One region of the Stenotrophomonas sp. PS02300 genome, then DNA from elsewhere that is predicted to be linked to it. Evidence: predicted binding sites of a transcription regulator. Region 1 holds the regulator's gene; each other region holds the start of a gene.

Region 1 (7,233 bases):
CCCGTTCAATGTCGAACAGGCTGCCGCCGCCGAACGCGCCGTGGCTGCGCCGGTCGCCGACGCCGCACCGGTCGTTGTGGAAGCACCGGTCCGCGCCGCTGCGCCGGCCCCGGCCAACCGCGCCCGCTTCATCATCGACCCGCCGCTGGACGAAGCACCGCTGTTTGAGATGCACGCCCCGGCCGGCCGCACCAGCGTGCCGCCGCAGCTGCCGCAGATGCCGGCGCAGCAGATGCAGCGCGCTCCGCTCGAAACCCCGGCCGCCCCGCTGTGGGAAACCGTGCCGGTGGTCCCGGCCGCCGCCAGCCCGGCCATCCAGATCGACGATTCGGCGGTGTTTGCTGCACCCGCCCCGGTGGCTGTGGACGACTTCGCCGCGCCGGTTGCTGCGATGACGGTTGCTGCCCCGGTCGAGCCGACGCTGCAGGCCGCCAACGAACCGACGGTGCCCGCCGAGGTCATCACCGTCCCGCTGCCTGCCGTCGCCGCCCCGGTGACCCTGGTCCGCGACGATGAGGAACTGCGCCAGCTGCGCCATGAAGTGGCCGGCATGCGCACCGTCATCGAGCGCGAAATGAACCGCTTCACCGACGAGCGCCTGCGCGGCTCGGCGGTGCGTGCCGCCGCGCTGGACCTGATGGACGAATACGGCTTCGACGCCGGCATCTGCCGCGACGTGGCCCTGCAGATCCCGCTGGACACCGAAGCCCACCGCGGCCGCGGCCTGATGCTGGGCCTGCTGTCCAAGAAGCTGCCGATCGCCCCGGTCGACCCGCTCGAGGCCGGCGGCGTGATCGCCCTGGTCGGCCCCACCGGTGCCGGCAAGACCACCACCATCGCCAAGCTCGCGTCGCGCTTCGCCGAAGCCCACGCCGCCCGCGACGTGGCCCTGGTCACCACCGATACCGCCCGCATCGGCGCCCGCGAGCAGCTGTACGGCTTCGGCCGCCAGCTTGGCATCGCCGTGCATGAAGCCAACAGCGGCAGCGACCTGGCCCAGCTGCTGGAGCGCCTGAAGGACTACAAGCTGGTGCTGATCGACACCGCCGGCCTGGGCCCGCGTGACCGCGCCCTGGCCGCCCAGCTGCAGTGGCTGCGTGCCGCTCCACAGATCCGCACCCTGCTGGTGCTGCCGGCCAACACCAGCTTCGGCGACATGGACGAGGTGGTCCGCCGCTTCAGCGGCGCCAACCCGCAGGGCGTGGTGCTGAGCAAGCTGGACGAGACCGGCCGCTTCGGTACCGCCCTGTCGGTGGCCGTCGACCACCGCCTGCCGATCACCTGGGTCACCGATGGCCAGGACGTTCCCGAAGACCTGCACCGGGCCAGTGCAGCCAATCTTGTACTTCGCCTTGAAGATTTGCGCCGCGCGGCCGATATGCCCTGCAACCCGGAGTTGAACCATGCCGTCGCGTGAGTATGAAAACCTGACCAGGACCTTCCCGTTGTCGGCCACCCGCAGCCAGCCGCTGGGCCCGGTCCGCACCATCGCCGTCACCGGCGGCAAGGGCGGCGTGGGCAAGACCAACGTGTCGGCCAACCTGGCCGTGGCGCTGGCCGACATGGGCAAGCGCACGCTGCTGCTGGATGCCGACCTGGGCCTGGCCAACATCGATGTGATCCTGGGCCTGCAGCCCAAGCTGACCCTGGCCGACCTGGTCGCCGGGCGCTGCACGCTGGATGAAGTGATCCTGGAAGGCCCCGGCGGCGTGCTGGTGGTGCCGGCCGCGTCCGGCCGCCGCCACATGGCCGAACTGCAGCCGGCCGAACACGTGGGCCTGGTCAACGTGTTCTCCGAACTGGAACGCGACCTCGACTTCATGGTGGTCGACACCGCTGCCGGCATCACCGACGGCGTGCTCACCTTCTGCCAGGCCGCCCAGGACACCGTGGTGGTGGTCTGCGACGAGCCGGCCTCGATCACCGACGCCTATGCCCTGATCAAGGTGCTCTCGCGCGAACGTGGCGTGGACCGCATCCAGGTGGTGGCCAACATGGTGCGCGACCCCAACGAAGGCCGCGTGCTGTATGAAAAGCTCAGCCGGGTCTGCGACAAGTTCCTGGCCGATGTCTCGCTGAACTACCTGGGCTGCGTGCCGCAGGACGACTGGCTGCGCCTGTCGGTGCAGCGCCAGCAGCCGGTGGTGAAGGCCTACCCGTCCAGCCCGTCGGCGCAGGCGATCGCCGAGATCGCCCGCCGCACCGCGCGCTGGCAGGCCCCGACCGAGCCGCGCGGCGGCGTTGAATTCTTCCTGGAACGCATCCTCAAGCAACGCGGGGTGACCGCATGAAAGGCGCCGCACAATACAAAGAGGTGCAGCGCGCCGCAGCCAACGAGTGCATTGCCCAGCACTCGGACCTGGTCCGGCGCATCGCCCACCACCTGGCCGCACGCCTGCCGGCCAGCGTAGAAGTCGACGACCTGATCCAGGCCGGCATGATGGGCCTGATCGAGGCCTCGCGCAGCTACGACGCCGACCAGGGCGCCTCGTTCGAAACCTATGCCTCGATCCGCATCCGCGGCTCGATGATCGACGAGATCCGCCGGGGCGACTGGGTGCCGCGTTCGGTGCACCGCCGTGCCCGTGACGCCGCCTCTACCATCCGCCGCCTGGAGCAGAGCACCGGCCGCGCCGCCAGCGCCACCGAAGTGGCCGCCGCGATGGACATGCCGCTGCCCGATTACCTGCGCCTGATGGAAGACGCCGCGCGTGGCCAGGTGCTGAGCCTGGAATCGCGGATCGAAGACCAGGGCGAGCTGGATACCGTCGCCCAGGGCGGCCCGACCCCGCAGCAGGTGCTGGAGCGCGGCGAGTTCGGCCGCGAACTGGGCAACGCGATCGGCCTGCTGCCCGAACGCGAACAGCTGGTGCTGTCGCTGTACTACGAGCAGGAACTGAACCTGAAAGAGATCGGCGCGGTGCTCGGCGTCAGCGAGTCGCGCGTCTGCCAGATCCATGGCCAGGCAGTGCTGCGCCTGCGTGGCCGACTGAAGATCTTCGAGGCGGCCGACGCCGGCCTCGAGAACACTTGATACCGAGGAAAGTGCTTTGAACAAGAACATGCGTATCCTGATCGTCGACGACTTCTCGACCATGCGTCGTATCGTCAAGAACCTGCTGGGCGATCTGGGCTTCACCAATACGGCCGAAGCCGAGGACGGGCATGCCGCGCTGGCCCTGCTGCAGAGCCAGCCGTTCGATTTCGTGGTCACCGACTGGAACATGCCGGTCATGACCGGTATCGACCTGCTCAAGGCGATCCGCGCCGACGCCAAGCTCAAGACCCTGCCGGTCCTGATGGTCACCGCAGAAGCCAAGCGCGAGCAGATCATCGAAGCCGCCCAGTCCGGCGTGAACGGCTACATCATCAAGCCGTTCACGGCTGCGACCCTGGAAGAGAAGCTCGGCAAGATCTTCGAGCGCCTGGCGGCGAGTGCCTGATGGAAACCCTTCGCGACAAATCGGCGCTGGTGCAGCGCCTGCAGGATGCCCTGGCCGCGCTGGAAAGCGGTGACGAAGCCGGTTGGCGCCGGGAAATCGACGCCCTGGCCGCGCTGCGCACCCAGCCGATGATGGCCGGGCTGAACCGGCTCGCCCGCGAGCTGGGCCAGGCGCTGGGCGAACTGCCCACCGTGCCCAGCGAAGCCGGCGAGCTGGACGATGCCTGCGCGCGCCTGGACCACGTGGTGGCGATGACCGAACAGGCCACCCACCGCACCCTGGACCTGGCCGAGGAATGCCGCGCGCTCACCGAGCAGCTGCGCGCCAACGGGCTGAGCCCGGACCAGGACCAGCAGCTGGACCGCATCCGCCACAACCTCACCGAGATCGCGCTCACCCAGAGCTACCAGGATCTCACCGGGCAGATCATCCGCCGCGTGGTGGGCATCGTGCGCCGCGTGCACGAAGGCTTCGGCGCGCTCGGCCTGCCGCCGCCGGACGACAGCGCCCACAAGCGCGACAACGGCCTGGCCGGTCCCGCCGTGAGCGGCCTGGACCGCCATCAGGTGTCGCAGGTGGACGCCGACGACCTGCTTTCCGATTTGGGGCTTTGAAACCATGAGTGCTGTTCCGGACGACATTGCTGCAGACTTCATCCTCGAGGCCCAGGAGATCCTGGATCGCCTCGGCGAACAGCTGGTGTCGCTGGAGCAGTCGCCCCAGGACAGCGACCAGCTCAACGCGGTGTTCCGCGGGTTCCACACGCTCAAGGGCGGTGCCGGCTTCCTCGGCATCCAGGCCATGGTCGAGCTGTGCCACGCCGCCGAAGAAACCCTTGGCATGGCCCGTTCGGGCCAGGCCGTGCTGCAGGCCCACCACTTCGACGCCGGCCAGCAATCGCTGGATTACCTGCAGTCCATGCTGGATTCGGTGGCTGCCGGTACCGAGCCGGGCTATGCCCCGCCGGAGCTGATCGCGCAGTTCGACGTCAACGGACCGGCCACGCCGTCCCCGGTGGCGGCGGCAGCCGCCTCCAGCGGCGAGCTGATCACCGACGATGAGTTCGAGGCCCTGCTGGATTCCCTGCACGGCGGCGCGGCACCGACCGCCGTGACGAAAAAGAAAGACGACGGCCTGATCGGCGAAGACGAATTCGAAGCGCTGCTCGACCAGCTGCATGGCGGCGCCGCCCCCGGCGCGCAGGCAGTGGCTGCCCCCGCACCCGCTCCGGCGGCCGCACCGCGCCCGGTCGCCGCCCCGGCACCGGCCAAGCCGGCCGCCAACAAGCCGGTGGCCGAAGCCGAGCACACCGTGCGCGTGGATACCAAGCGCCTGGATGCGATCGTCAACCTGATCGGCGAACTGGTGCTGTCGCGCAACCGGCTCAAGACCCTGCGCGCGCGCCTGCACGACGAAGAACTGGACCGCGCCGTGTCCACCCTGGACATCGCCACCGCGCGCCTGCAGTCGGCGGTGATGCGCACCCGCATGCAGCCGGTCGGCAAGGTGTTCTCGCGCTTCCCCAAGGTCGCTCGCGACGTGGCCCGCAACCTGAAGAAGGAAGTGGAGCTGGAACTGATCGGCGCGGAAACCGAACTGGACCGCAACCTGGTCGAGGCCCTGGCCGACCCGCTGGTGCACCTGGTGCGCAACGCGATCGACCACGGCATTGAAATGCCCGAACTGCGCGAAGCCCAGGGCAAGAGCCGCAGCGGCAACGTGCGCCTATCCGCGCAGCAGGAAGGCGACTACGTCAGCATTGAAGTGCAGGATGACGGCGCCGGCATCGACCCCGAACGCCTGCGTGCAAAGGCCCGCGAAAAGGGCCTGATCGATCCCGAAGCCGCCGCCCGCCTGACCAGCGAGGAATGCCTGCACCTGGTGTTCCTGCCCGGTTTCTCGACCAAGCAGGAAGTCACGGATATCTCCGGCCGTGGCGTGGGCATGGACGTGGTGCAGTCGCGCATCCGCGAACTCAGCGGCCAGATCCAGATCCAGTCCGAACTGGGCCGCGGCAGCCGCTTCATGATCCGCGTGCCACTCACCCTGGCAATCCTGCCGACCCTGCTGGTGCAGGCCGGCGAGGATGTCTACGCGCTGCCGCTGGCGCGCGTGATGGAAGTGCTGCACGCACCCAACACCTCGCTGGGCTGGTTCGACGGCCGCGCCGTGCTCGACCGCAAGACCCACACCCTGCCGCTGGTGGACCTGCGCCACTGGCTGGACGTGGACCCGGCGCCCTCGCCGCTGCTCACCATCGTGGTACTGCAGGCCGGTGAAGCGCGCTTCGGGCTGGTGGTGGACCAGGTGCGTGGCCGCGAGGAAGTGGTGATCAAGCCGCTGCCCAAGGCCCTGCGCGGCCTGCGCGGCTACGCCGGCGCCACCCTGATCGGCGACGGCCGCATGTCCCTCATCCTCGACGTGGACGGCCTGCGCACCCCGCACGATTGAAATGCGTGGCTGAACCCCCGATAGCCCCGCGATTCAAGTCCCCCACCCGCAAGCCGATATCGGACAAATGGACAGACTCAGCCTCATTGGACTTTTCCTCGCCCTGGCCTCGCTGGTCGGCGGCAGCATCCTCAAGGGTGCCGGGCTGGCCTCGCTGTGGTCCCCTGCCGCCTTCGTGATCGTCATCGTCGGTACCCTGGCCGCCATCCTGCTGCACACTTCGCCGGCCGTGTTCAAGCACGCCTTCAAGATCGTGCGCTGGGTCGTGCGCCCGCCGGCCAGCGACCGCGCCGAGCTGATCCGCCAGATCGTGGAATGGAGCAACATCGCCCGCCGCCAGGGCCTGCTTGGCCTGGAAGCGCAGGTTGACGCCCAGGACGACCCGTTCCTGCGCAAGGGCCTGCAGCTGCTGGTGGACGGCGTGGAGCCGGAAACCATCCGGCACATGATGGAAATCGAACTGGGCAGCCAGGAAAGCCAGGACCTGGCCGCCTCCAAAGTATTCGAAGGCATGGGCATCTATGCGCCCACGCTGGGCATCATCGGCGCCGTGCTGGGCCTGATCGCGGTGATGAAGAACCTGGCCGACCCCAGCAAACTGGGCCACGGCATCGCCGCCGCGTTCACCGCCACCATCTACGGCATCGCCTCGGCCAACCTGCTGTTCCTGCCGGTGTCGGCCAAGCTCAAGAGCGTGATCCACCACAACAGCCGCGACCGTGAAATGATCATCGAAGGCCTGATCTCGATTGCCCAGGGCGAGAACCCGCGCAACATCGAGACCAACCTGTCGGGGTTCCTGCACTGACATGGCCCGCCGCAAAGCCCACGAAGAGCATGCCAACCATGAGGCCTGGGCGATTCCCTACGCCGACCTCATGACGCTGCTGCTTGCCTTCTTCGTGGTCATGTACGCCATCTCCTCGCTCAACGAAGGCAAGTACCGGGTCATGGCCGACGCGCTGACCACGGCTTTCGGCGGCGCGCCGCGCACCATCAACCCGGTGCAGGTCGGCAACCAGCAGGTGCAGGGCGGCGGCTGGGACAGCCCGTCGGTGATCAAGGCCGGCAACCGCGTTGGCCCTTCCGCACCGTCGCCCAGCAACGACCCCACCCTGCTGCCGGCAATGGCCTCGCAGATGCGCATGCCGGTATCGGTGCACAACCAGCAACAGCTGCAGGCCGCCGAGCGCCAGCTCAACAGCATCGCCGACCGCCTGACCGCCACGCTGGCACCGCTGATCGACCGCGGCATGATCACCGTGCGCCGCACCGAGCTGTGGATCGAAGTGGAGATCAACAGCGACATCCTGTTCACCACCGGCTCGGCCACGCTCGA
Region 2 (7,233 bases), on a different contig from region 1:
ATCACCGCGATGAAGCTGTCGGCGTATGCGGCGCAGGATGAGGCCGATCCGCAGCGGCGCGGCGAGGACCTGGAGCAGATCATCCACCTGGCCGACGCCACCGTGGGCAAGCTGCGCGACATCTCCACCCTGCTGCGCCCGCCGCAGCTGGATGCACTGGGCCTGGAGGCGGCGTTGCGCTGGCAGGCCGGGGTGCTGTTCCGTTCCTCGCCGATCGAGCTGCTGGCCGACATCGCGGCGCTGCCGCGACGCCCGCAGGGTGAGATCGAGCAGGCCTGTTTCCGCATCGCCCAGGAAAGCCTGACCAATGTGCTGCGCCATGCGCGCGCCAGCCAGGTGCACCTGACGCTGCAGGACGTGCAGGACCATGGCCTGCACCTGCAGGTGCGCGATGACGGCGAAGGGTTCGACCCCGATGGCCCCCGCGGGCTGGGCCTGATCGTGATGCGCGAACGCGCGCAGAGCGCCGGCGGCACCCTCAAGATCGAGTCGGCGCATGGCGCCGGCACCCTGGTCGACCTGTTCCTGCCTTACCGCAGCGATGGCGTGGCCGCCCCCGATACATTGGAATACTGAGTCATGTGGAACCCTTCCCTGCCCCTGGTCAGCATCGAGGACGCGCCGCCCCGGCTGGGCGCCGGCAACCCCGCGCTGCAGGCGATGGTGGCCGAGGCCGCCTCCGGTGGCACGCCGTTGATGCTGATGCACGTGGATATCGACCATTTCGCATCGGTCAACGAAAACATGAGCGCCGAAGTCGGCGACCAGGCGCTGGTGCTGGTGGCGCAGCGCCTGCAGCACCACCTGCGTGGGCGCGGCAAACTGTGGCGGCATGGCAGCGATGAGTTCCTGATCGCGGTACCGCGCACCGCCGACCTGCCGCTGCCAGACGACCTGGCCGAAGAGATCCGCCAGCAGCTGGAGCTGCCGCTCTCGGTCCTGCCGTACACGTTGTTCATGACCGGCAAGCTCGGGGTCAGCCTGTGCCCGGAACATGCAACCGAGACCTCACGCCTGCTCGACCATGCCGAGGACGCGCTGTACCAGGCCGCCCGCGAAGGCGGCAATGCGGTGCGCATCCATGCGGTCAACACGCCGTCCAGTGCGCACAGCGAGAGCATCATCGCGCGCCAGATCGTGGACGCCATTCCCAATGGCGAACTGAAGCTGCGCTACCAGCCGCTGGTGAGCGCCCGCGATGGCCACGTGGTGGGCATGGAGGCGCTGCTGCGCTGGCAGTCGCCGACGCTGGGCATGCTGGTGCCGGAGCGCTTCATGCGCACGGCCGAACGGCTGGGCATCATCGTGCAGATCGGCACATGGGTGCTGGAGGGCGCGCTGAAGCAGGCCAAGCTGTGGCGCGACCTGGGCTTCGATGACTTCACCATCGCGGTGAACGTGTCGACGCTGCAGCTGCTGCGTCCGAACTTCTTCGCCGAGGTGATGGCGCTGATGCAGACCGCGGGGGTGCCGGCGCACATGCTCACGCTGGAGATCAACGAAAGTGCGCTGACCAACAACGTCAACTTCGTGCACGAAACGCTGGTGAACCTGCGCAACGAAGGCATCAGCCTGAGCCTGGACAACTTCGGTACCGGCGATTCGAGCCTGAGCGCGCTGGTGCGCTATCCGGTGGACAAGCTGAAGATCGACCGCAGCTTCATCAAGAGCGCGCCGGCCGGCAACCGCGAGGCGGCCATCGCGCGCGCGATCATCGCCATGGGCCACCAGCTGGGCATGACGGTGATCGCCAACGGGGTGGAGTCGCAGGCCCAGCTGGGTTTCCTGCGCCGCAACGACTGCGACGTGTTCCAGGGCTATCTGTTTGGAGAGCCGATGTCGGCCGACGCGGCGGGCATGACGCTGCGCCGGCGCTACCTGCGTCCGGAGGCGTTCGCTGAAACACGCCCGGACCGGACGCTGCTGCTGCTGGACGATGAGGAGAACGTGCTGCGTTCGCTGGTGCGTCTGTTCCGCCGCGATGGCTACCGGATCCTGGCGGCGGGCAACGTGCGCGATGCGTTCGACCTGCTGGCGATCAACGATGTGCAGGTGATCCTGTCAGACCAGCGCATGAGCGACATGAGCGGCACGGAGTTCCTGGGCCGGGTGAAGATGCTGTACCCGGACACGATCCGGCTGGTGCTGTCGGGCTACACGGACCTCAACACGGTGACCGACGCGATCAACCGGGGCGCGATCTACCGCTTCCTGACCAAGCCGTGGAACGACGACGAGCTGCGCAAGCACATCCACCAGGCGTTCCGCACGCACGAAGAACAACGCCGCGCCAATACATCACAGCCGGTTGCGATACCGGCGCCGGAAGGCGACTAAAAGCAGCGTTTCCGTTTATCCGTGCCGGGGAGGGCGTCGGGCAGCCCACTCCGGGACACGCCGTGAATCCATCCATGGAGGCTTGTCAAAAACATCCATGTTTTTGACAGTCCCTCCGTGGGCTACCCGCCGCCCTCCCCCCCGACAGATGGTCGTGGGCGGATGCTGGTAGGGTCGGTTCCCAAACGACTGCCGTGAACCCCACAACGCCCGGTAACGTATGGAAACGATCGGCGCTACGCTTTACCGCGGCTGCTTGATCGGCAATACCAACCGGAACCGTGACCCCACACCCGGGGTGCTCTCCAGGTCGATGCGCCCGTGGTGCTTGTTGATGATGCTGTACGAAATCGACAGCCCCAACCCAGTGCCGCTGCCCACGGGCTTGGTGGTGAAGAACGGGTCGAAGATGCGCTGGCGCAGGTCCGGGGAAATGCCGCCGCCGGTGTCTTCGAACTCCACCCATGCGTAGTCACCATCGACACCGGTACGCACGGTGATGGTGCCTCGCTCGGCAATGGCGTGGCCGGCGTTGAGCAGCAGGTTCATGTACACCTGGTTGAGCTCGGACGGCAGGCATTCCACCAGCGGCAGCTGGCCGAACTCGCGCTTGAGGTCGACCTTGTACTTGAGCTCGTTCCAGATGATGTTGATGGTCGATTCCAGCCCCGAGTGCAGGTCGACCAGCTTCCACGACTCGTCGCGGCCGGAATAGGAGAAGTCCTTCAGGTCGCGGACGATCCGGGTGACGCGCTCGATGCCCTCGCGGGATTCGGCCATCAGCTGCGGCAGGTCGCGGCTGATGAAGTCGATATCGAAGCGGTTGCGGATATCGTCGATTTCGGGAATCAGCGCCTTCGGGTCCGGCGCGCGTAGTGCGCGTTCGTAGGCTTCGATCACGGTGAACAGGCTGCGCAGGTATTCCTGCAGGCTGCCCAGGTTGGAGTGCACGTAACCGATGGGGTTGTTGATCTCGTGCGCCACGCCGGCGGCGAGCTGGCCGATGGAGGCCATCTTTTCCGACTGCAGCAGTTTTTCCTGGGTGCCGTTGAGACGCAGGTAGGCCTGGCGCAGTTCGGCGTGGCGCTGCTGCAGCTCGCGCTCGTAGTCTTCCTGGCCTTCGATGCGGCGGAACAGGGCCAGATAGTGGCGCTTGCCGGCATCTTCCTGCTGGTAGACATGAGCGATGACCATGCGCTCGCCCACCGGCAGGCTGCCGTTCCAGTGGCCGTGCAGGCGGGCGTGCTCGAGGGCATCGGGTGGCAGCAGCTGGCGCAGCCATTGCGCGGGATCCACGCCGGCCTCGATCTCGGCCTGGCCAAGCATGCCGCGCACGGCGGCATTGGCCACGGCGACGCTGCCGTCATCACGGAACAGGAGCACGCCTTCGTTGATGCGCTCGAACAGCGCAAGCAGAACCGGCTGCGGCGGCAGCGGTGCGGTGACAAAAGTGGTGGGCACGGTCACGGTCACATCGGGGCAGTTGAAACAGGTGCCCACTATATCCGTGTTGGAGCGCGATCCGGCGTGGCGCTCAGGCGACGGCCAGCGGCCGGCGCGTATGCAGGGTGTTGGCCTGGCCCTTGGCGTCGTACGCCGAGGAGGCTTCGCTGCGGCCCAGCTGGCGCAGCGCCCAGTTGACCTCGCGGCGGCGGCGCGCCAGCAGCACGCCGTTGGCGCGGTTGCGCTCGGCCAGTTCCTGCAGGCGTTCGTTCTGCCCCACCGGCAACACCTGCTCCAGCGCACGCAGCGCATCGAGCTTGGCGCTGGTGGCGCGGATCAGGGACTGGACGTCATGCTCCACCAATGCCTGGCGTTCGACGTCCAGGGCATCGCTGAGGCGCTGCAGAGGCTCGCTCATGGCCAGCTTCATTTCTGCAGCTGCTGGTCCAGCTCAAGCATGCGCGAGGCGATCGCGTCCGGGTTGATCTTGTAGGTGCCGTTCTGCAGCGACTCGCGCACGGCCTGCACGCGGCCGGCATCGATCGCCGGGGCGGTGCTCAGTTCGCGCTGCAGGGCCTGCAGGCTGGTGGCCTCGCCGGTCAGCTTCAGGCTGTCGGCCGCTTCCACCGGCCGCGCCGGGGCATCGGTGCTCACGCTGGGCTTGTTGCCCGGCGCAATGCTGCGCAGATGGGCGGTCGCCTGCAGGTTGCCGTCGATTTTCTGGCTCATGGGTTGTCCTGGGAGTTACGGTTCACAAGGGATAACGGCACGGGGGCCGGCATCTTTAGGAGATTTTGCGTGCTGGAGTGGTCAGCGCGTCACAAAAACGTCGCCACTGGCCGCCACCGTGCCCTGGACCACCTTGCGTGACGACAGATTTTCCACGGATACGCGTTCATTTTCACCTGCATCGGCCAGTGCCTTGCCCGCCACCCGGACTTCGACCCCGCCAAAACGGGAGACCAGTGCGACGCTGTCGCCGCGGCGGATGAGACGCTGGGCGACCAGGTCGTTGGCCGACAGCAGGCTGCCGGCACTCAGCGTACGCCGCGCCACCCGCCCCACCGCCACGGCCGGATCGGCCAGGGCAGCACCGGCAATGCGGGCCACGTCACGCTGTGCAGTGGTGATATCGGCCACCCCGATGGTTTCTCCAGCGGCAATGCCACGATTGAGGATCAGCACGGTCTGGTTGCGGCGCACCTTCACCGGCACGAACAGGCGCCAGCCGCCCGCGTCGGGGCAGCTGACCTCCACGGTGCTGGTGCCGGTGGGCTGGGCGCGCAGGTCCTGGCCGCAGGCCGGCAGGCGCAGCGCCGAATCCAGGGTCGTGTCGCCTTCGCTGCCCGCCGGCAACGTGGACAGCGCGGCGGCGCGGATGCTGTCTACAGGCTGCCAGCCGCCGGCGGCCCGGGCGTGCGGGGACGCACCTGCCAAGGCGATCAGCGTGACAACTATAAGAAGGATACGCATGGCGGCTCCGGGGGCATGGCACATGCGCAGCACCATGCAAGCGCCGTGCCGTTCACGCGGTCATCTGCCCGCTCAAGTGAACGCGGTTGGCGCCGATACCACTCCCATGTCACATGACCTGCTCAACCGCATCGACCAGCGCACGCGCCTGGCTGGCCACAACCGCCTGGCCCTGCTGCTGTTCCGCCTAGGCGGACGTCAGCTTTTTGGCGTCAACGTGTTCAAGGTGCAGGAAGTCCTGCGCCGGCCGGACCTGTTCCAGGTGCCCGGGCTGCCCAGCCAGTTCGCCGGCGTGGCCGACGTGCGCGGCCGCTCGGTGCCGGTGCTGGACCTGGGCCTGGCGATCGGCCACCCCGAGCGCGAGCCGGACGCTGACAAGGCGCCGGGCTACCTGGTGGTGACCGAGTTCAACCGTTCTATCCAGGGCTTCCTGGTCAGCGGCGTGGAGCGCATCGTCAACATCGCGGTCGAGGACATCCACCCGCCGCCGGAGCTGGGCGCCGAATCGAGCTACCTGACCGCCGTCACCCGCTTCCAGGGTGAGCTTATCCAGGTGATCGACGTGGAAAGCGTGCTGGCCGACATCGCCCAGGTGCGTGGCGAGGCGGTCCTGGACCCCTCGATGGCGCTGCCGGCCGACGCCCCGCAGCTGCAGGTACTGGTGGTGGACGACTCGCGCGTGGCCCGCCAGCAGATCCGCAGCGTGCTGGACCAGCTGGGCGTGGGTGCCACCCTGCTCTCGGACGGCAAGCAGGCGCTGGACCACCTGCTGCAGATCCACGCCGCCGGCGAAAACCCGGCCGAGCGTTACGCCATGGTCATTTCGGACATCGAAATGCCGGCCATGGACGGCTACACCCTGACGACGGAAATCCGTCGCCACCCGGGCCTGGCCGGCCTGTACGTGCTGCTGCACACCTCCCTCTCGGGCGTATTCAACAACGCCATGGTCGAACGGGTCGGCGCCAACGCCTTCGTGGCGAAGTATTCCCCGCACGAACTGGCCGATTTCGTACTCGACCGCCTCCGGAAGGTCGCCCTGGCGGCCTGAGGCGCCGGAAACGGCCCGTGACGGTTGCTGGGCCCATGGTTGATTGATCCGGATCCTGATGGGTCCGTAACAATTCGTAGCCCCGGCCGTTGGCCGGACACCGCGCGCAGCGCGGCCCAAGCGTCCGGGCACGGCAAACCGCGGTTCCGGTCATCCCTCCGGCGTTTAAAGCGTCCGAAGCGGTAGCGCCGGCCGTTGGCCGGCTGCTCTTCGTTCCGGGGTCATGAACGCCTGACGGGCTTCTTCGGAACGTATAAACGCCGGGGTGTTGGTCGCAACCCTTACGTAAACGCCTCCGGATACTTGGGCCGCGCTGCGCGCGGTGTCCGGCCAACGGCCGGGGCTACGAATTGTTACGGGCCCATCAGGATCCGGATCAATCAACCATGGGCACATACCCATTACGGGCCCATCGGGATCCGGATCAATCAACCATGGGCGAGTAACCGTTACGGGCCCATCCCACGTTCTGGCACACACCTTGCACCCTCCCCCACATCGTCCCGTGGGAGAGCGCCATGCCCAACCTGATTTCCGACTATCTGGGTGTCCATGCCCAGGCCATGCCGTTGCGCGAGCAGCGGATGAAGCTGATTGCCAGCAACCTGAGCAATGCCGATACCCCCGGGTACAAGGCCCAGGACCTGGACTTCGATGCCGCCCTGCGCAACGCCCAGGGTGCCGACAGCAACGGTCTCATGCGGACCACCAATGAGCAGCACTTCACCATCGGTGGTGGGCTCAACCCGTTCCAGATCACCAAGGAAGGCGTGCAGCCGAGCATCGACGGCAACACCGTCGATCCCGATGCCGAGCGCGCCGCCTATGGCCGCGCCGCGCTGGAATACCGCGCCTCGCTGAGCTTCGTCGAATCCAAGGTGCGCTCCATGCTCACCGCGATCACGGGGCAATAAGCCATGAGCAACCTG
Region 3 (7,233 bases), on a different contig from region 1:
AGGTGGTGCCGAGGTTGGCGATGGTGGAGGTGAAGCGGTTCTGGATGGCACCCATGTCGGCACGCGAGGAGTTGACCGCCTTCAGGGCCTTGTCGACCACGTCGATGGCCTGCTGGGCGCCCACCACCTTGGAGATGTCCAGGCCGGCGGCGAAGCTCTTGGTGGTCGGCGCGGCGGGGGAGGTGGTGAAGGTCGGGGCGGTCTTGGTGGCCGGGGTGGCGGCGGTGTCGGTCCAGGTGCCTGCGGTGACCACGAAGGCCTTGAAGGCGCCGGTGGCGTCGGTGCTGTCCTTGATCGCGGTCAGGTTGACCTTGGTGGGGTCGGTCTTGTCGACTTCGGCGTAGACGCCGGACTGGTCCATCTTTTCATTCAGCGCGGCGGCCACGGCCTTGGCGGCGGCGCCCTGCATGTCGGCGGCGGTGGTGCCGGTGGCCTTGACATTGATGGTGTCCAGATCGATGGCCTTGCCGTCCGAACCGGTCACCTTCATGCCGGTGATGGTCAGGCCAAGGCCGGCGGTCACGCCTGCTGCGGCGACGGTGAGCGAGTTCTTGTCGAACTGCGAGCCGCCCAGCGAGGAGCTGCTGGCGTTGACGATGCTGTTGATGCCGATGGTCTGGCCCGAATCCGCGCCGACCTGGAACAGGGCGCCGGAGAACGAGCCGTCCAGCAGCTTGGTGCCGTTGAAGTTTGTCTGGCGCGAAACGCGGTCGATTTCCGAGACCAGCTGCTTGACTTCGGCGTTCAGCGCTTCACGGTCGCTGTCGGAGTTGGTGGCGTTGGCCGACTGCACCGACAGTTCACGGATACGCTGCAGGTTGTTGCCGATTTCGACCATCGCGCCTTCGGCGGTCTGGGCCAGCGAGATGCCGTCATTGGCATTGCGCACGGCAACGTCCAGGCCGCGGATCTGGGTGCTGAAGCGTTCGGAGATGGCCAAGCCGGCGGCATCGTCCTTGGCGCTGTTGATCCGCAGGCCCGAGGACAGGCGCTGGATGGTGGTGGCCAGGCTGGAACCGCTGGTCGACAGATTGCGCTGTGCGTTCAGCGACATCACATTGGTGTTGATGACTTGTGCCATTTCCGTGCTCCTGGGTGATGCGGGTTGGGTGGGCTGCCGTGAGGGGCAGCGGGCGATGTGCCCTGCTTGAGATCAATAACGACACGCCGGGGGGAACCTTTAGGGGTCCACGGCAGAAAATGTTCGGGTGTCAATGGCTGGAACGAAAAAACCCCGCCGGGGCGGGGTCTTTCGTAGAGCGAATGCCGTGCAGGGATCAGCCCTGCAGCAGGCTCATCACGCTCGAGGGCGACTGGTTGGCCTGGGCCAGCATCGCGGTACCGGCCTGCTGCAGGATCTGCGTGCGGGTCAGTTCGGCGGTTTCCTTGGCGTAGTCGGTGTCGCGGATACGGCTGCGCGAAGCGGACAGGTTTTCCGAGGTGGTGCCGAGGTTGGCGATGGTGGAGGTGAAGCGGTTCTGGATCGCACCCATGTCGGCACGCGAGGAGTTCACCGCGGTCAGCGCCTTGTCGACGATCGACAGGGCCTGCTGGGCGCCGGCGACCTTGGAGATGTCCAGGTCGGAGGCGTAGTTGGTCTTGAGCAGGGCCTGCGCGCCAGCGTTGGTCGGGGCGTAGGCGGCACCCGGCAGGGCAACACCGGTGGTGGTGCCGACGCTGCCGAAGGTCACGTCAATGGCATTGAACACGCCCTTGTCGTCCACGTTGTTCTGCACCGAGGTGAGCTTGACCGCACCGGAGGCGCCGGCTTCGGCATAGACGCCGGTCTGGTCCATCTTTTCATTGATGGCGGCGGCGACGGCAGCGGTGGCGGCCTTCTGGGTGGCAGCCAGGTCGACGCCGGCCTTCACTTCGATGTCCGACAGCTTGTAGGAGTTGCCGTCGGCGCCCTTGATTTCCATGCCGGTGATCTTGACGTCGCCATTGGCGGCGCCCTGGGCAAGGGTGAACGTGCCGGTATCGAACTTGGCGCCGCCCAGCGCGCTGGCGCTGGCGTTGACGATGCTGTTGATGCCGATGGTCTGGCCCGAATCGGCGCCGACCTGGAACAGGGCGCCGGAGAACGAGCCGTCCAGCAGCTTGGTGCCGTTGAAGTTGGTCTGGCGCGAAACGCGGTCGATTTCCGAGACCAGCTGCTTCACTTCGGCGTTCAGCGCTTCACGGTCGCTGTCGGAGTTGGTGGCGTTGGAGGACTGGACCGACAGTTCACGGATGCGCTGCAGGTTGTTGCCGATTTCGACCATCGCGCCTTCGGCGGTCTGGGCCAGCGAGATGCCGTCGTTGGCATTGCGCACGGCAACGTCCAGGCCACGGATCTGGGTGCTGAAGCGTTCGGAGATGGCCAGGCCGGCGGCATCGTCCTTGGCGCTGTTGATCCGCAGGCCCGAGGACAGGCGCTGGATGGTGGTAGCCAGGCTGGAACCGCTGGTCGACAGATTGCGCTGTGCGTTCAGCGACATCACATTGGTGTTGATGACTTGTGCCATTTCCGTGCTCCTGGATACGAAGGTATTGCGGTTTTTTGGGGTGCCCCGGGGGAGGCAGTGGGCGATGTGCCCTGGTTGAAATCATTAACGACACCCCGCCGGGAACCTTTAGGGTCGACAGGGGGATTTTTGCGCTTGTCAACAAAAAAACCCCGCCGGGGCGGGGTTTTCTGTGATGCATCTACTGCCGGGATCAGCCGTTCAGCAGGCTCATCACGCTGGAAGGCGACTGGTTGGCCTGGGCCAGCATCGCGGTGCCGGCCTGCTGCAGGATCTGCGTGCGGGTCAGTTCGGCGGTTTCCTTGGCGTAGTCGGTGTCGCGGATACGGCTGCGCGAGGCCGACAGGTTTTCGGAGGTGGTGTTCAGGTTGGCGATGGTGGAGGTGAAGCGGTTCTGGATCGCACCCATGTCGGCGCGCGAGGAGTTGACCGACTTCAGCGCATCATCGATGACCGACAGAGCGCGCTGGGCGCCAGCGACGCTGGAGATGTTCACGCCGCTCACGGTGTCGCTGACCGCGGCATCGACCTTGGTCGCCGAAATGCCGGCGAAGGCCGGGGCCAGGTCGGCGTCGGTGGTAGTACCGGCGGTGAACTCGAAGGCCTGGCCCGACTTCAGCGAGGTCAGCGTCATCACGCCAGCCTTGTCCAGCGAGGCGTAGACGCCGGTCTGGTCCATCTTGTCGTTCAGCGCGTTGACCGTCTTCTTGGCAACGTCGATGGCCGATTCGCCCGCCTTGAAGGACACGTCGCCGATATCCACGTTGTTCACCTTCAAGCCGGTGACCTTGCCGTCTGCCGCTGCGGCATCGCCGTAGATGGCGCCCGTGCTCTTCTGCTCCGCGGCGTACTTGCCGCTGCCCAGCGTATCGGTGCTCGCGTCAACGATGCTGTTGATGCCAATGGTCTGGCCCGAATCGGCGCCGATCTGGAACAGCGCGCCCGAGAACGAGCCGTCCAGCAGCTTGGTGCCGTTGAAGTTGGTCTGGCGGGAAACGCGGTCGATTTCCGAGGTCAGCTGCTTCACTTCGGCGTTCAGCGCTTCGCGGTCGCTGTCGGAGTTGGTGGCGTTGGCCGACTGCACCGACAGTTCACGGATGCGCTGCAGGTTGTTGCCGATTTCGACCATCGCGCCTTCGGCGGTCTGGGCCAGCGAAATGCCGTCGTTGGCATTGCGCACGGCCACGTCCAGGCCGCGGATCTGGGTGCTGAATCGCTCGGAGATGGCGAGGCCGGCCGCGTCGTCCTTGGCGCTGTTGATGCGCAGGCCCGAGGACAGGCGCTGGATCGTGGTGGCCAGGCTGGAACCGCTGGTCGACAGATTGCGCTGTGCGTTCAGCGACATCACGTTGGTATTGATTACTTGTGCCATTTATCTCTTTCCTGTGGGCAAGTTCCGGCCGCGGCGTGCACCCGGAGTTGACGCAGAGTCCGCACCCGTGGCGGATGCAGCTGTTGCAGGAGAGATAACGGCGGTTGGCGCGAAGCCTTGAGAAAAAATACGCGGAAAACATCACCCGGGAGGGGTGATGGTCGGTGGTCGCGCGCGTCCGGCAGGGGCCGGAACACGCGCGAAAGCCTGCAGCGCGGGGCGTCTGGCGCCCGGCGTGCGCGCTATGTCAGCGGATCGCGTTGAACAGCGACATCTGCTGCATCTGGGTGAAAATCGTCTGCGCGGCCTGCAGGGAAATCTGTTCCAGCTGGTACTGGCCGATGGCTTCGGCGTAATCCAGGTCGCGCATGGCCGACAGGGTGGTCTTCAGGGTCACGCCGTTGGCCTCGCGCAGAGCGCCGGCATCGTCGATGGCCTTGAGCTGGGCACCGCCGGCGGCGCGGGCGTCGATGAACTTCTCCGAGGCACGGGCCACGTCACGGATGCCGGCCTGCAGGATGTTCTGCTGGCGGGCCACGGCGGTCGGGTCGTCGGCGGCGTTGTCCAGGGCGTTGATCATGCCGTCCAGGGTGGAGAAGATGTCGCGGGCATCGGCAGCGCCGATCCCGAAGCTGTCGCCCGCCTTGGGTTCACCTTCGATCCGCATGGAAACGCCTTCGAACGTGATGTCTTCGCCGGCCTTGAAAGCGCCGGTCTTGACCACGGTGTTGGTCGCATCGACCACTTCATAGGCGTCCGGCCCGGTGAAGCGCAGGGTGTAGCTGGCGCCATCCCAGCTGCCCGAGGCCGGGTCGCGGCCGAAGGTGGTGAGCACGCCGGTGCCGGTGTTGGTGCCGGCGGCGCTGCCGTCCAGGGTGCCATCACCGGTGCGGATGCGCAGGAAGATCTCGCTGCCGGGCAGGGCATCCTTGACGAAGGTGTCCGGCGCCACTTCCACCTGGCGCTGGGTCTGGTCGCCGTTGTAGGTGACCACGCCGTTGCTGAGCTTGAACGGCGCATCGGCGTCGTCGGTGCCGCCGAACAGGTAGCGGCCGGTGCCGTCGGTGGAATTGGCCAGCGACAGCAGGCCGTCGCGCACGCTCTTCAGTTCCGAGGCGATCGACTTCAGGTCGGCCGCCGACAGCGCCGGGTTGTTGGCCTGGATGGTCAGTTCGGTGATGTGGGCCATCATCTCGCCGGCCTGGGCCAGCGCGTTTTCCTGCAGGCCCAGGCGGTTTTCCACCACGTCGCCATTGCGGGCGAAGCGGTCCAGTTCGGCCACGGCGCGGTCCAGGCCGACCGCGGTGCCGGCGGCGACCGGGTCGTCCTTGGCGCTGACCAGTTTCTTGCCAGTAGCCAGCTGCTGCTCCAGGTGGTTCATCTTGCTCTGCTTGGCCATCATCATCGAGATGGACTGGTTGAACATCATCCCGGTGGAGATTCGGTTGTTCATCGCGAAACGGCTCCCAGGATGGTCTGGAACATGGTGTCGGCAGTGGAAATCAGCTGCGAGGCGGCCTGGTAGGCCTGCTGCAGCCGGAGCATGTCGGCGGCTTCTTCGTCCAGGTTGACCCCGGACACCGAGTCGCGCGAGGCCTGTGCCTGGTCGGTGATGACCTGCTGGGCCTGCAGCGAGTAGTCGGCTGCGCGCGCGGCCGAACCGACCAGGGTGGTCAGGCCGCCGAGCGCGCCGTTCAGGGTGACCGTGCCGGCATTGAAGCTCTTGGCGTCTTCCACCTTGGCCAGCAGCAGGGCGTTGGTGTTGTCGCTGGACCCGGCCGGGGTGGGGCTGATGTTGAAGCTGTCGCCGACCTTGGGCGCACCGTCCAGCACGAAGCTCCAGCCGTTGGCGCTGATGGTCTGGCCGGCGGTGTAGGTGAACGGGCCGGTGCCATCGATGGTGTATTCGGTGGCGCTGGTGAACACGATCGCGGCCGGGTTGCGCAGGTTCGCGTTGGTGTAGTCGCCCACTGCCACGCCACTGACCTTGCCGGTGCCGGTGTTGCCCAGGCCGGCGGCGGCCTTGATCGGCGCGGCGGCGGCAATGCGTGAGGTATCGGTGATCGCCACCGACAGGGTACCGGCGACGCCGGCGGTGGGCTGGAGCAGGAAGCGGTCGTTCTGCGCCGGGGTGCCGGACATCACCATTTCCACGCCGTTGAGCACCAGCGGGTCGGCCGCGGTGCCGGTGCCGGTCATCGGCACGGCAGCACCGGTATCGGCACGCGTGGCCTGCCAGGCACCGCCGTCGAACTTCAGCACGATGTTCTGGCCGTCCAGCTTGGACAGGTCGCCGAAGCTGGCGCTGAAGCTGGCGGTGCCGGTATTGCCGGTGTTGCCGGTAACGCGCGGGCTGCCGTAGTTGAAGAAGTCGCCGCCCATGTTGCCGTACAGGTCGACGCCCTGGTGGTGGGTGTCGTTGAAGTTGCTGGCCAGGCCCACGGCAAGCTTGCCCAGCTCGGCCTGGGTGGGGGTGAGCACCGAATCGCGGAACTCGAGCAGGCCGCCGATCTGGCCGCCCAGGCTCTTCGGGTCCAGGGTGATCTTCTGGCCCTGGGTTTCCATCGCCAGCTGCAGGCGCTCGGGCTGGTAAGGGTCGGTCACCGTGGTGACCTTGCTGGCGGTGGTGCCTACCACCACGGCCTGGCCGCCGGCGGTATAGACGTTCATGAAGCCGCCGTCCTGGATCACCGCGGTACCGCCGGTGTAGCCGATCAGGTTGGCCACCAGCTGGTCGCGGCGGTCGAGCAGGTCCGGTGCGGCGGTATTGGCGTTGCTGCCGATGGCACCGTTGAGCTGGGCGATTTCCGCTGCCAGCCGGTTGACCTCGGAGGCGCCGGCGATGAGGCCGTTGTTGACCTCGCCATTGAGCGAGTTGAGGCTTTCGTTGAGCTGCTTGAAGCGGCTGGCCAGGGTGCCGGCGTTGTCCAGCACGTTCTGGCGGTCGGCGGTGCCCGAGGCATTCGAGGACAGGCCGCTGACCGTATCGAAGAAGTTCGACCACACGCCGGAGACATTGGTGGCGGTATCGGAGAACAGCGAATCCACGCGGTCGGCCAGGGTGGACAGCTGCTTCAGCCGCGCCAGTTCGCCACTGCTGTCGAGCAGCCGCGAGATCGCCAGCTGGTCGGCCACGCGGCGCACGTCGGTGATGCGGGTGCCGTTGCCGATATCGCCATAGCCCAGGTTCTGCGGGCTGGCGGTGGCGAAGTCCACCTTCTGCCGGCTGTAGCCGGGCGTGTTGATGTTGGCGACGTTATGGCTGGTGGTGGCCAGTGCGCGCTGGAAGGCGAGCAGGGCGCTGGTGCCGGTGGAAAGTACGGACATGGTTTACCTCAACGACGGATTGCCCCC
Region 4 (7,233 bases), on a different contig from region 1:
GCCGGGCGCAATACCTACCAGTACTACAGCCAGGACGCGCTGCTGCGCATCCAGCGCAAGCTGGAGATCGAGCACGCGCTGCTGGGCGCCATCGAGCGCGAAGAGTTCAGCCTGGCCTACCAGCCACTGCTGCATGCCGCGCAGGACCAGCCACCGGCCATCGAGGCGCTGCTGCGCTGGCACCGCCCGGGCATCGGCTACTGCAGTCCGGCCGAGTTCATTCCCATTGCCGAGAAGTGCGGCGAGATCGTGCGCATCGGCGACTGGGTGCTGGCCGAGGCCTGCCGCCAGGCGGCGGTGTGGGACCGGGCCGGGCTGAAGTTCGACCGGATCGCGGTGAACGTGTCGGCCGTGCAGCTGCGCGACCGCGGCTTCGCCGAACGGGTGATCGACATCTGCCACGCCCATGGCTGGGCGCCGCAGCGGCTGGAGCTGGAGCTGACCGAATCGGCCCTGATCCGTGACACCGACGTGCTGCGCCACTGCTTCGATGTGCTGGAGCGGCACGGCGTGCCCTTGGCGGTGGACGATTTCGGTACCGGCTTCTCCAACCTGCACTACCTCAACCGTTTCCCGGTGGGCCGCCTGAAGATCGACCGCAGCTTCGTGCAGGGCATGCTCCACGATGCCGGCACCGCCGAGGTCACCCAGGCCATCGTGCACCTGGGCCATGCCCTGGGCATGAAGGTGGTGGCCGAAGGCGTGGAAACGGAGCAGGAAGAAGCGATGCTGCGCCGCCAGGGCTGCGATGAGATCCAGGGCTACCTGTACTCGCGCCCGCTCACCCCGCGTGACCTGGCGCAGTGGCTGAAGCTCGGTGGCGGACAGCTGCAGGCACTGCCGACCGTGGTCGGCGAATCGCCACGGGTTCCGGTCGCGCCGTAACCGCCCGCGGGCGTTGCATTTGCTAGAGCATCAGCAGGTCCGGTCATCAACCGGACCTGCTTTTTGCTATGCGGCGCCAGCAGATCCGGACGCGTCCAGCGCGGTCCCGCTCAATCCCAGGTCCCAGGCCAGTCCCGCCAACGCGGGATCCAGCGGCGCTGCCGCCGGGGCGGTTGCCATCATCCCAGCCAGTTCCCATTGCGCCTGCTGTTCCAGCACCGCCAACAGCGCACGGCCGCTCTTCGGCGCCACGGGCGCCGGGGCAGGGTGGATGACCTCGCCCACGGCGTCGGGCGACGCGCCGTTTCCGGCAGGTATCAGTGGGCTGGGGGCGGCGTTCAACAGCATGCGGCAGTCTTCAACAGTGGGGTCAGGGTGCTACACGCACGAAAGCCCCGGCAATGCCGGGGCCCTCGTGGAATGCCGTTGCCGGCATCAATCACGGATCAGAACAGTTCAACCGCACCGGCTGCCATGCTCTGCTGGCTCACCGGCTTGTGCGGCGGGCGTTCCCATTCGCTGCGCATTTCGCGCAGGCGGTTGCCGGTACGCTGCAGGGCGGTGGCCACTTCGGCATCGAACACGCCGCCGTTACGGTGCAGCAGTTCCTGCAGGCCCACCGCTTCGCGGTTGATCGAGGTCAGGCGGTCCAGGTGGGTGTGCACGCCGCCCAGGGCCTGGGTGGCGATGTCCTCGAACTGCAGGGCGCGCACGGCTTCGGCCACGCTGCTGTCGATGGCGCGGCCGCACTCGGAGATCTCGCGCATGCCTTCGCCCAGCGACGCATTGATCTGGGCCACGTTGTCGAGCATGGCGGCCGCTTCGTGACGCGCTTCGCGGGAGCGGTCCATGTCGCGCGAGGCCATGTTGGAGACCGTTTCGCGGACCTTGGCGATCGCATCCTTGGAGCTGTGCGCCAGCTTGCGGATCTGCTCGTTGAAGGTGGTGGAGCGCTCGGAGAGGTTGCGCACCTCGTCGGCGACCACCGCGAAGCCGCGGCCGGCTTCACCGGCGCGCGCCGCTTCGATGGCCGCGTTCAGCGCCAGCAGGTTGGTCTGGTCCGCGATGGACTTGACGTCTTCCAGCAGCGCGAAGATGCCATCCAGGTGCTGCGCCATCTGGTCGATGTGCTGCACGGTGTTGCTGCTCTGGCCGCTGACCTGTTCCAGCGCTTCCACCAGCTGTTCCATGCGGTGGCTGGCGTGCTGGGCGAAACGGGCCACGTCGACGCCGGCGCCACCGTCTTCACCGGCGCGATCGACGATGCGGGCCAGTGCCTGGCTCTGCTGGCGGGACTTGCGGTTCATGGCATCGAAGCTGCCACCCAGGCCGGCCACGGCCTGGCGGATCAGGTCACGGGCGCGTTCGATTTCGCCACGCGAGCCGTCGATTTCGTTGCCGACGAACGAGCGCAGCTCGGTCAGCAGCTGGTCCTGTTCCCGCATCATGCGGGCATGCTCGGGCGAGCGCTGGGTCTGGGCGCGGGCGGTCCACCACGCGAACCCCAGCCAGCTGAGCGTCATCGTGGTCAGGATCGCCCAGCGCAGGGCGGCCGGCCATTCGAAGCCGATGGCGAAGGGAAGCAGGAGGGTCAGGACCAGGGGGGCGGCCAGACTAGTGAAGAGGCGTGAGTACATGGACGTTCTCGGGGAGGTGCACGGAGGATGTATCGGCCGTACCCCCGTTTGCTTTAGCCACGGCGCACTTTTTTGTGCGCCGGTGGGTGACGACCGTTGGTCGTCAGCCCGTCCCGGTAGGTGACGACCGTTGGTCGTCACTCCTTTCCGTCAGCGCAGCTGACGGTCAACCGCTTCGATCATCGCCTTGCGCGAGATCAGGAAATCCCAGTACTGGCCGCCGGTCTGGCGCCACAACACCGCCGAACGCACCGCCGCCAGCAGCAGCGCGCGGATCTCGGCCACCACCCCGGCCTGGGCCAGGTAGTGCGGGTTGCCCTGGACCATCACCCGCGGCTTGAGGTGGCTGATGGTGTCGGCATACAGCCCGCCCAGGCTGGACAGCACGTCCGGGTGGGCGCTGTCGTTCAGCTCGGCGGCCTGGCGCTGGGCGCTGGCGATGCCCTGGCTGACCTGCGCGACCACCGCGTGCTCGCGCACGAAGCGGCGCTCCAGCTGCAGCACGGCCAGGGCCAGCCGCGGCAGGATCTCGTCCTGGCCCTGGCTGCGGAAATAGTTGTGCAGCAGGCGCAGGCCCGGGGCCAGGTTGGCGGCGCTGCCGTAGATGGCCTGCGGGCTGTCGGCGTCGATCCGGAACACGCTGTCGATGGCGGTGCGGACCACGCTGGCCTCGGAATGGCCGGTTTCGGCGATGCGGCGCACCTGCTGCAGCGCCTGGGCGATGCCAGCCAGGGCAAGGACGCGGTCGTCGATGGAAAAACTCATGCAGCAGATACCTCGAAGGGGGAAGGGGCGGTGCGCAGGCGCTGCTCCAGCGGCGCATCGGTGGCGGCAATCACCGCGCCACCCAGGCAGACCTCGTCGTCATACAACACCAGGGATTGCCCGGGGGTGACGGCACGCTGCGGCCGCGCGAAACGCACGTCCACGCTGCCATCGTCGCGCACCCGCACCGTGCAGGGCTCGTCCGGCTGGCGGTAGCGGGTCTGCGCGGTGCACTCGAACTGCCGGGCAGGCGGTGCCCCGGCGATCCAGTGGGCGGTTTCCGAATGCAGCCGGGTCGACTGCAGCCAGGGGCTTTCACGGTCCTGGTCCACGTACAGCACGTTGCTGGCCACGTCCTTGCCCACCACGTACCACGGGGCCGCCGGGCGGCCACGCACGCCGCCGATGTTCAGGCCCTCGCGCTGGCCCAGGGTGAAATAGAACACCCCGGGGTGCTCGGCGATGCGGTTGCCGTCCGGGTCTTGGATCTCGCCGGTGCGCGCCGGCAGGTAACGGCCCAGGAACTCGCGGAAATCGCGTTCGCCGATGAAGCAGATCCCGGTCGAGTCCTTCTTGGCGTGGGTCGGCAGGCGCGCATCGCGGGCGATGCGGCGCAGGTCGTTCTTCTGCAGGTCGCCGATCGGGAACAGGGTGGCGGCCAGCTGGGCCTGGCCCAGCTGGTGCAGGAAGTAGCTCTGGTCCTTGCTGCGGTCGGCGCCGCGCAGCAGCGCCCAGCGCCCGCCCACCTGGGCGATGCGGGCGTAATGGCCGGTGGCGATCCGCTCTGCACCCAGCTCGCGGGCCGCATCCAGGAAGTGCTTGAACTTCACTTCGCGGTTGCACAGCACGTCCGGGTTGGGGGTGCGTCCGGCCGCGTATTCGGCCAGGAAGTGTTCGAACACGCCCTGCCAGTACTCGCTGGAGAAGTCGCGGAAGTGGAACGGGATGTCGAGCAGGCCGCACACGGCCACCGCATCGCGGCGGTCGTCTTCGGCACGGCAGTCGCCGCTGCCGTCGTCGGCCCAGTTCTGCATGAACAGCCCGGCCACCGGCTCGCCCTGCTGGACCAGCCGCCAGGCGGCCACGGACGAATCCACGCCGCCGGAAACGCCGACCATGATGCGCGGGGTGCTCATGCAACCTCCTTCACGATCAACAGCGGGTGGCGCTGGCCGGCCAGGAAGTCGGCAACGACCTCCCAGACCAGTGGACTGCGCAGCCGGGACGGCTCGGCCTGCAGCTCGGCCGGGTCCAGCCACAGCGCGCGCAGGATGCCGGTGTCCAGCGGGCGGGCAGGGTCATGCGAGATCGGCTCGGCCGCGTAGGCGAAGCGCAGGAAAGGCGTGCCGTCGGGCGCGGTCCACTGGTAGGTGCCGATGAAGGCGGTCAGGCGGACGGTCCAGCCCGATTCTTCCAGCGTCTCGCGCACGGCGGCGGCGGCCAGGCTTTCGCCCGGCTCCAGGTGCCCGGCCGGCTGGTTCAGCACCGCGCGGCCGTCGATGGCTTCTTCCACCAGCAACAGGCGCCCGTCCCGCACCACCACGGTGGCCACGGTCACATGCGGCGCCCAGCGCAGGTCCTGCACTTCGTTCACGTCAGTATTCGTCCGTTCCAGTCAATTCAAGTTCCATCGCATCGGCGGTGTTCATCGCCGCCTCGATGGCCTCGCTCAGCGCATCGGCGCTGGCGTTGGCATCCACCTTCACCACGAACATGGCCAGCTGCTCCTGCTTGACCCAGCCGCCCAGCTTGGCGTCCTGGGAGTCTTCCAGCAGGCGGTTGGCCACTGCGGCGGAGAACTGCTTGCCCGGCGCGTTGTAGCCCGGCGACCAGATCTCGCGGATGCGGTGCTTGCCGTACTCTTCCACAGCCGAGCGCACGAACACCAGCTGGGTGCGGTCGCCTTCGACATCGAACACCAGCTTGTAGTCGCCGTCCTCGTCGATCTCATAGGGGTACTTCAGCGTATCCAGCACGCGGCCGACGGCCTTGTCGGGCGTTGCGGCCTGGGCCCCGAACACGGTGGCGGTCAGCAGCAGCGCGGTGGCGATCCTTTTCATGAAATCCCTGTGAAAGTATGTATCCATGAGTGGATTGTGACGGGGGCAGGGGGCCAACGTCCAATCCGGCCGGTGCGGCGTCTATAATGTCCGGATGCCCCGCGAGCCCTCCCAAGAACCCCACCACGACCACGGCGTAGCGCTGGAACCGGCCCGGCCGGAGGTCGCGCCGCCGCCGTTCTACCAGGTGATGCTGCTGAACGACGACTACACCCCGATGGATTTCGTGGTGACCGTGCTGCAGCACTTCTTCTCGATGGATCTGGAAAAAGCCACCCAGGTGATGCTCAACGTGCACACCCGTGGCCGTGGCGTGTGCGGGGTGTTCACCCGCGAGGTGGCCGAATCCAAGGTCGCCCAGGTCAACGAGTTCTCGCGCATGAACCAGCATCCGCTGCTGTGCACGATGGAAAAAGCCGGCTGACACGGCGTTCCCGGCGCCCTCCGGTTGATTGATCCCGATCCCAATGGGTCCGTAACAATTCGTAGCGCCGGCCGTTGGCCGGCCCACGCATGGCCGTTCCCGCCCTTTATGCCCGTCAATCAGGGAAAGCGCCGGGGACCGCCAAGGGGGCGGGGCGCCTGCAATCGGTCGATGACGTCGCCATCACGGGTGGGCAGCCAATGCTGGCGGTGTCTGGGGCATGATCGCGCAAGTGATAACGCCATCTGAACGCACCGATCCAGTAGGGTGATGGAAATTGTGCAGGTAGGCCGCATATTGTTCTCAACTGCCGCCGGAGTAGAACATGTTCAGTAAAGACCTCGAACACACCATCGGTCAGTGCTACAAGCGCGCCCGTGAGGCCCGCCATGAGTTCATGACGGTGGAACACCTGCTGCTGGCACTGCTCGACAACCCGTCCGCCCAGGCCGTGCTCAAGGCATGCGGGGCCGACGCCGACCGCCTGCGCCAGGAGCTGGAGCAGGCCATCGAGGTCTCCGTCTCGCGCCTGGCCGAAGATGACGGCCGCGACACCCAGCCCACCCTGGGCTTCCAGCGTGTGCTGCAGCGGGCCGTGTACCACGTGCAGTCCTCGGGCAAGAAGGAGGTCACCGGCGCCAACGTGCTGGTGGCGATCTTCGGCGAAAAGGACTCCCACGCGGTCTATTACCTCAACCAGCAGGACGTGACCCGGCTGGATATCGTCAATTACCTCTCCCATGGCATCGCCAAGCTGGGCGAGGAGGGCGAAGTGCCGCCGTCGTCGGACGCCGAAGGGCGCGCCGAGGGTGGCGATGGCGAAGGCAAGGGCGATGCCCTGGCCGAGTTCGCCAGCAACCTCAACGAGGCGGCCCGCAACGGCCGTATCGATCCGCTGGTGGGTCGCCGCGACGAAATCGAGCGCACCATCCAGGTCCTGTGCCGCCGGCGCAAGAACAACCCGCTCTACGTGGGCGAGGCCGGCGTGGGCAAGACCGCCATCGCCGAGGGCCTGGCCAAGCGCATCGTGGAAGGCTCGGTGCCCGACGTACTGGCCGACGCGGTGATCTATTCGCTCGACCTGGGCGCGCTGGTGGCCGGCACCAAGTACCGCGGCGATTTCGAGAAGCGCCTGAAGGGCGTGCTCACCGCGCTGAAGAAGATGCCCAACGCGGTGCTGTTCATCGACGAGATCCACACCATCATCGGTGCCGGGTCGGCGTCGGGCGGCACCATGGACGCCTCCAACCTGATCAAGCCGGCGCTGGCCTCCGGTGAGCTGCGCTGCATCGGCTCCACCACCTTCCAGGAATACCGCGGCATCTTCGAGAAGGACCGTGCGCTGGCGCGCCGCTTCCAGAAGATCGACATCGTCGAGCCCACCGTGGGAGAAACCTACGAGATCCTGCAGGGCCTCAAGCCCAAGTACGAAGCGCACCACGGCGTGACCTACGCCGATGAC

The links. The regulator FliA, encoded in region 1, starts transcription of late flagellar genes. The targets are predictions, from matches to a motif close to TAAAGTTTNNCNNNCNNNGGCCGATAA.
Region 2: the regulator FliA is predicted to act here: its motif matches at 5,326-5,352, upstream of QMX79_RS05570 (chemotaxis protein).
Region 3: the regulator FliA is predicted to act here: its motif matches at 2,592-2,618, upstream of QMX79_RS05635 (flagellin).
Region 4: the regulator FliA is predicted to act here: its motif matches at 2,552-2,578, upstream of QMX79_RS05525 (methyl-accepting chemotaxis protein).

Annotation. Positions count from the first base shown of each region.
Region 1 covers NZ_JASCOP010000075.1:412-7,644, reverse strand. The annotation lists gene QMX79_RS13665 (AAA family ATPase) at 1-1,417, shown strand, start outside; gene QMX79_RS13660 (MinD/ParA family protein) at 1,404-2,291, shown strand; gene QMX79_RS13655 (RNA polymerase sigma factor FliA) at 2,288-3,034, shown strand; gene cheY (chemotaxis response regulator CheY) at 3,051-3,443, shown strand; gene QMX79_RS13645 (protein phosphatase CheZ) at 3,443-4,057, shown strand; gene QMX79_RS13640 (chemotaxis protein CheA) at 4,062-5,894, shown strand; gene QMX79_RS13635 (flagellar motor protein) at 5,962-6,702, shown strand; partial or broken gene motD (flagellar motor protein MotD) at 6,704-7,233, shown strand, end outside.
Region 2 covers NZ_JASCOP010000017.1:17,391-24,623, forward strand. The annotation lists gene QMX79_RS05540 (PAS domain S-box protein) at 1-576, shown strand, start outside; gene QMX79_RS05545 (EAL domain-containing protein) at 580-2,337, shown strand; gene QMX79_RS05550 (ATP-binding protein) at 2,581-3,810, opposite strand; gene QMX79_RS05555 (flagellar protein FlgN) at 3,872-4,210, opposite strand; gene flgM (flagellar biosynthesis anti-sigma factor FlgM) at 4,207-4,509, opposite strand; gene flgA (flagellar basal body P-ring formation chaperone FlgA) at 4,591-5,253, opposite strand; gene QMX79_RS05570 (chemotaxis protein) at 5,360-6,304, shown strand; gene flgB (flagellar basal body rod protein FlgB) at 6,823-7,218, shown strand; gene flgC (flagellar basal body rod protein FlgC) at 7,222-7,233, shown strand, end outside.
Region 3 covers NZ_JASCOP010000017.1:31,706-38,938, reverse strand. The annotation lists gene QMX79_RS05640 (flagellin) at 1-1,081, opposite strand, end outside; gene QMX79_RS05635 (flagellin) at 1,278-2,507, opposite strand; gene QMX79_RS05630 (flagellin) at 2,701-3,879, opposite strand; gene flgL (flagellar hook-associated protein FlgL) at 4,127-5,332, opposite strand; gene flgK (flagellar hook-associated protein FlgK) at 5,329-7,206, opposite strand; gene flgJ (flagellar assembly peptidoglycan hydrolase FlgJ) at 7,215-7,233, opposite strand, start outside.
Region 4 covers NZ_JASCOP010000017.1:6,568-13,800, reverse strand. The annotation lists gene QMX79_RS05535 (bifunctional diguanylate cyclase/phosphodiesterase) at 1-885, shown strand, start outside; gene QMX79_RS05530 (hypothetical protein) at 952-1,233, opposite strand; gene QMX79_RS05525 (methyl-accepting chemotaxis protein) at 1,332-2,522, opposite strand; gene hflD (high frequency lysogenization protein HflD) at 2,673-3,287, opposite strand; gene mnmA (tRNA 2-thiouridine(34) synthase MnmA) at 3,284-4,423, opposite strand; gene QMX79_RS05510 (NUDIX hydrolase) at 4,420-4,881, opposite strand; gene QMX79_RS05505 (hypothetical protein) at 4,883-5,347, opposite strand; gene clpS (ATP-dependent Clp protease adapter ClpS) at 5,442-5,771, shown strand; gene clpA (ATP-dependent Clp protease ATP-binding subunit ClpA) at 6,097-7,233, shown strand, end outside.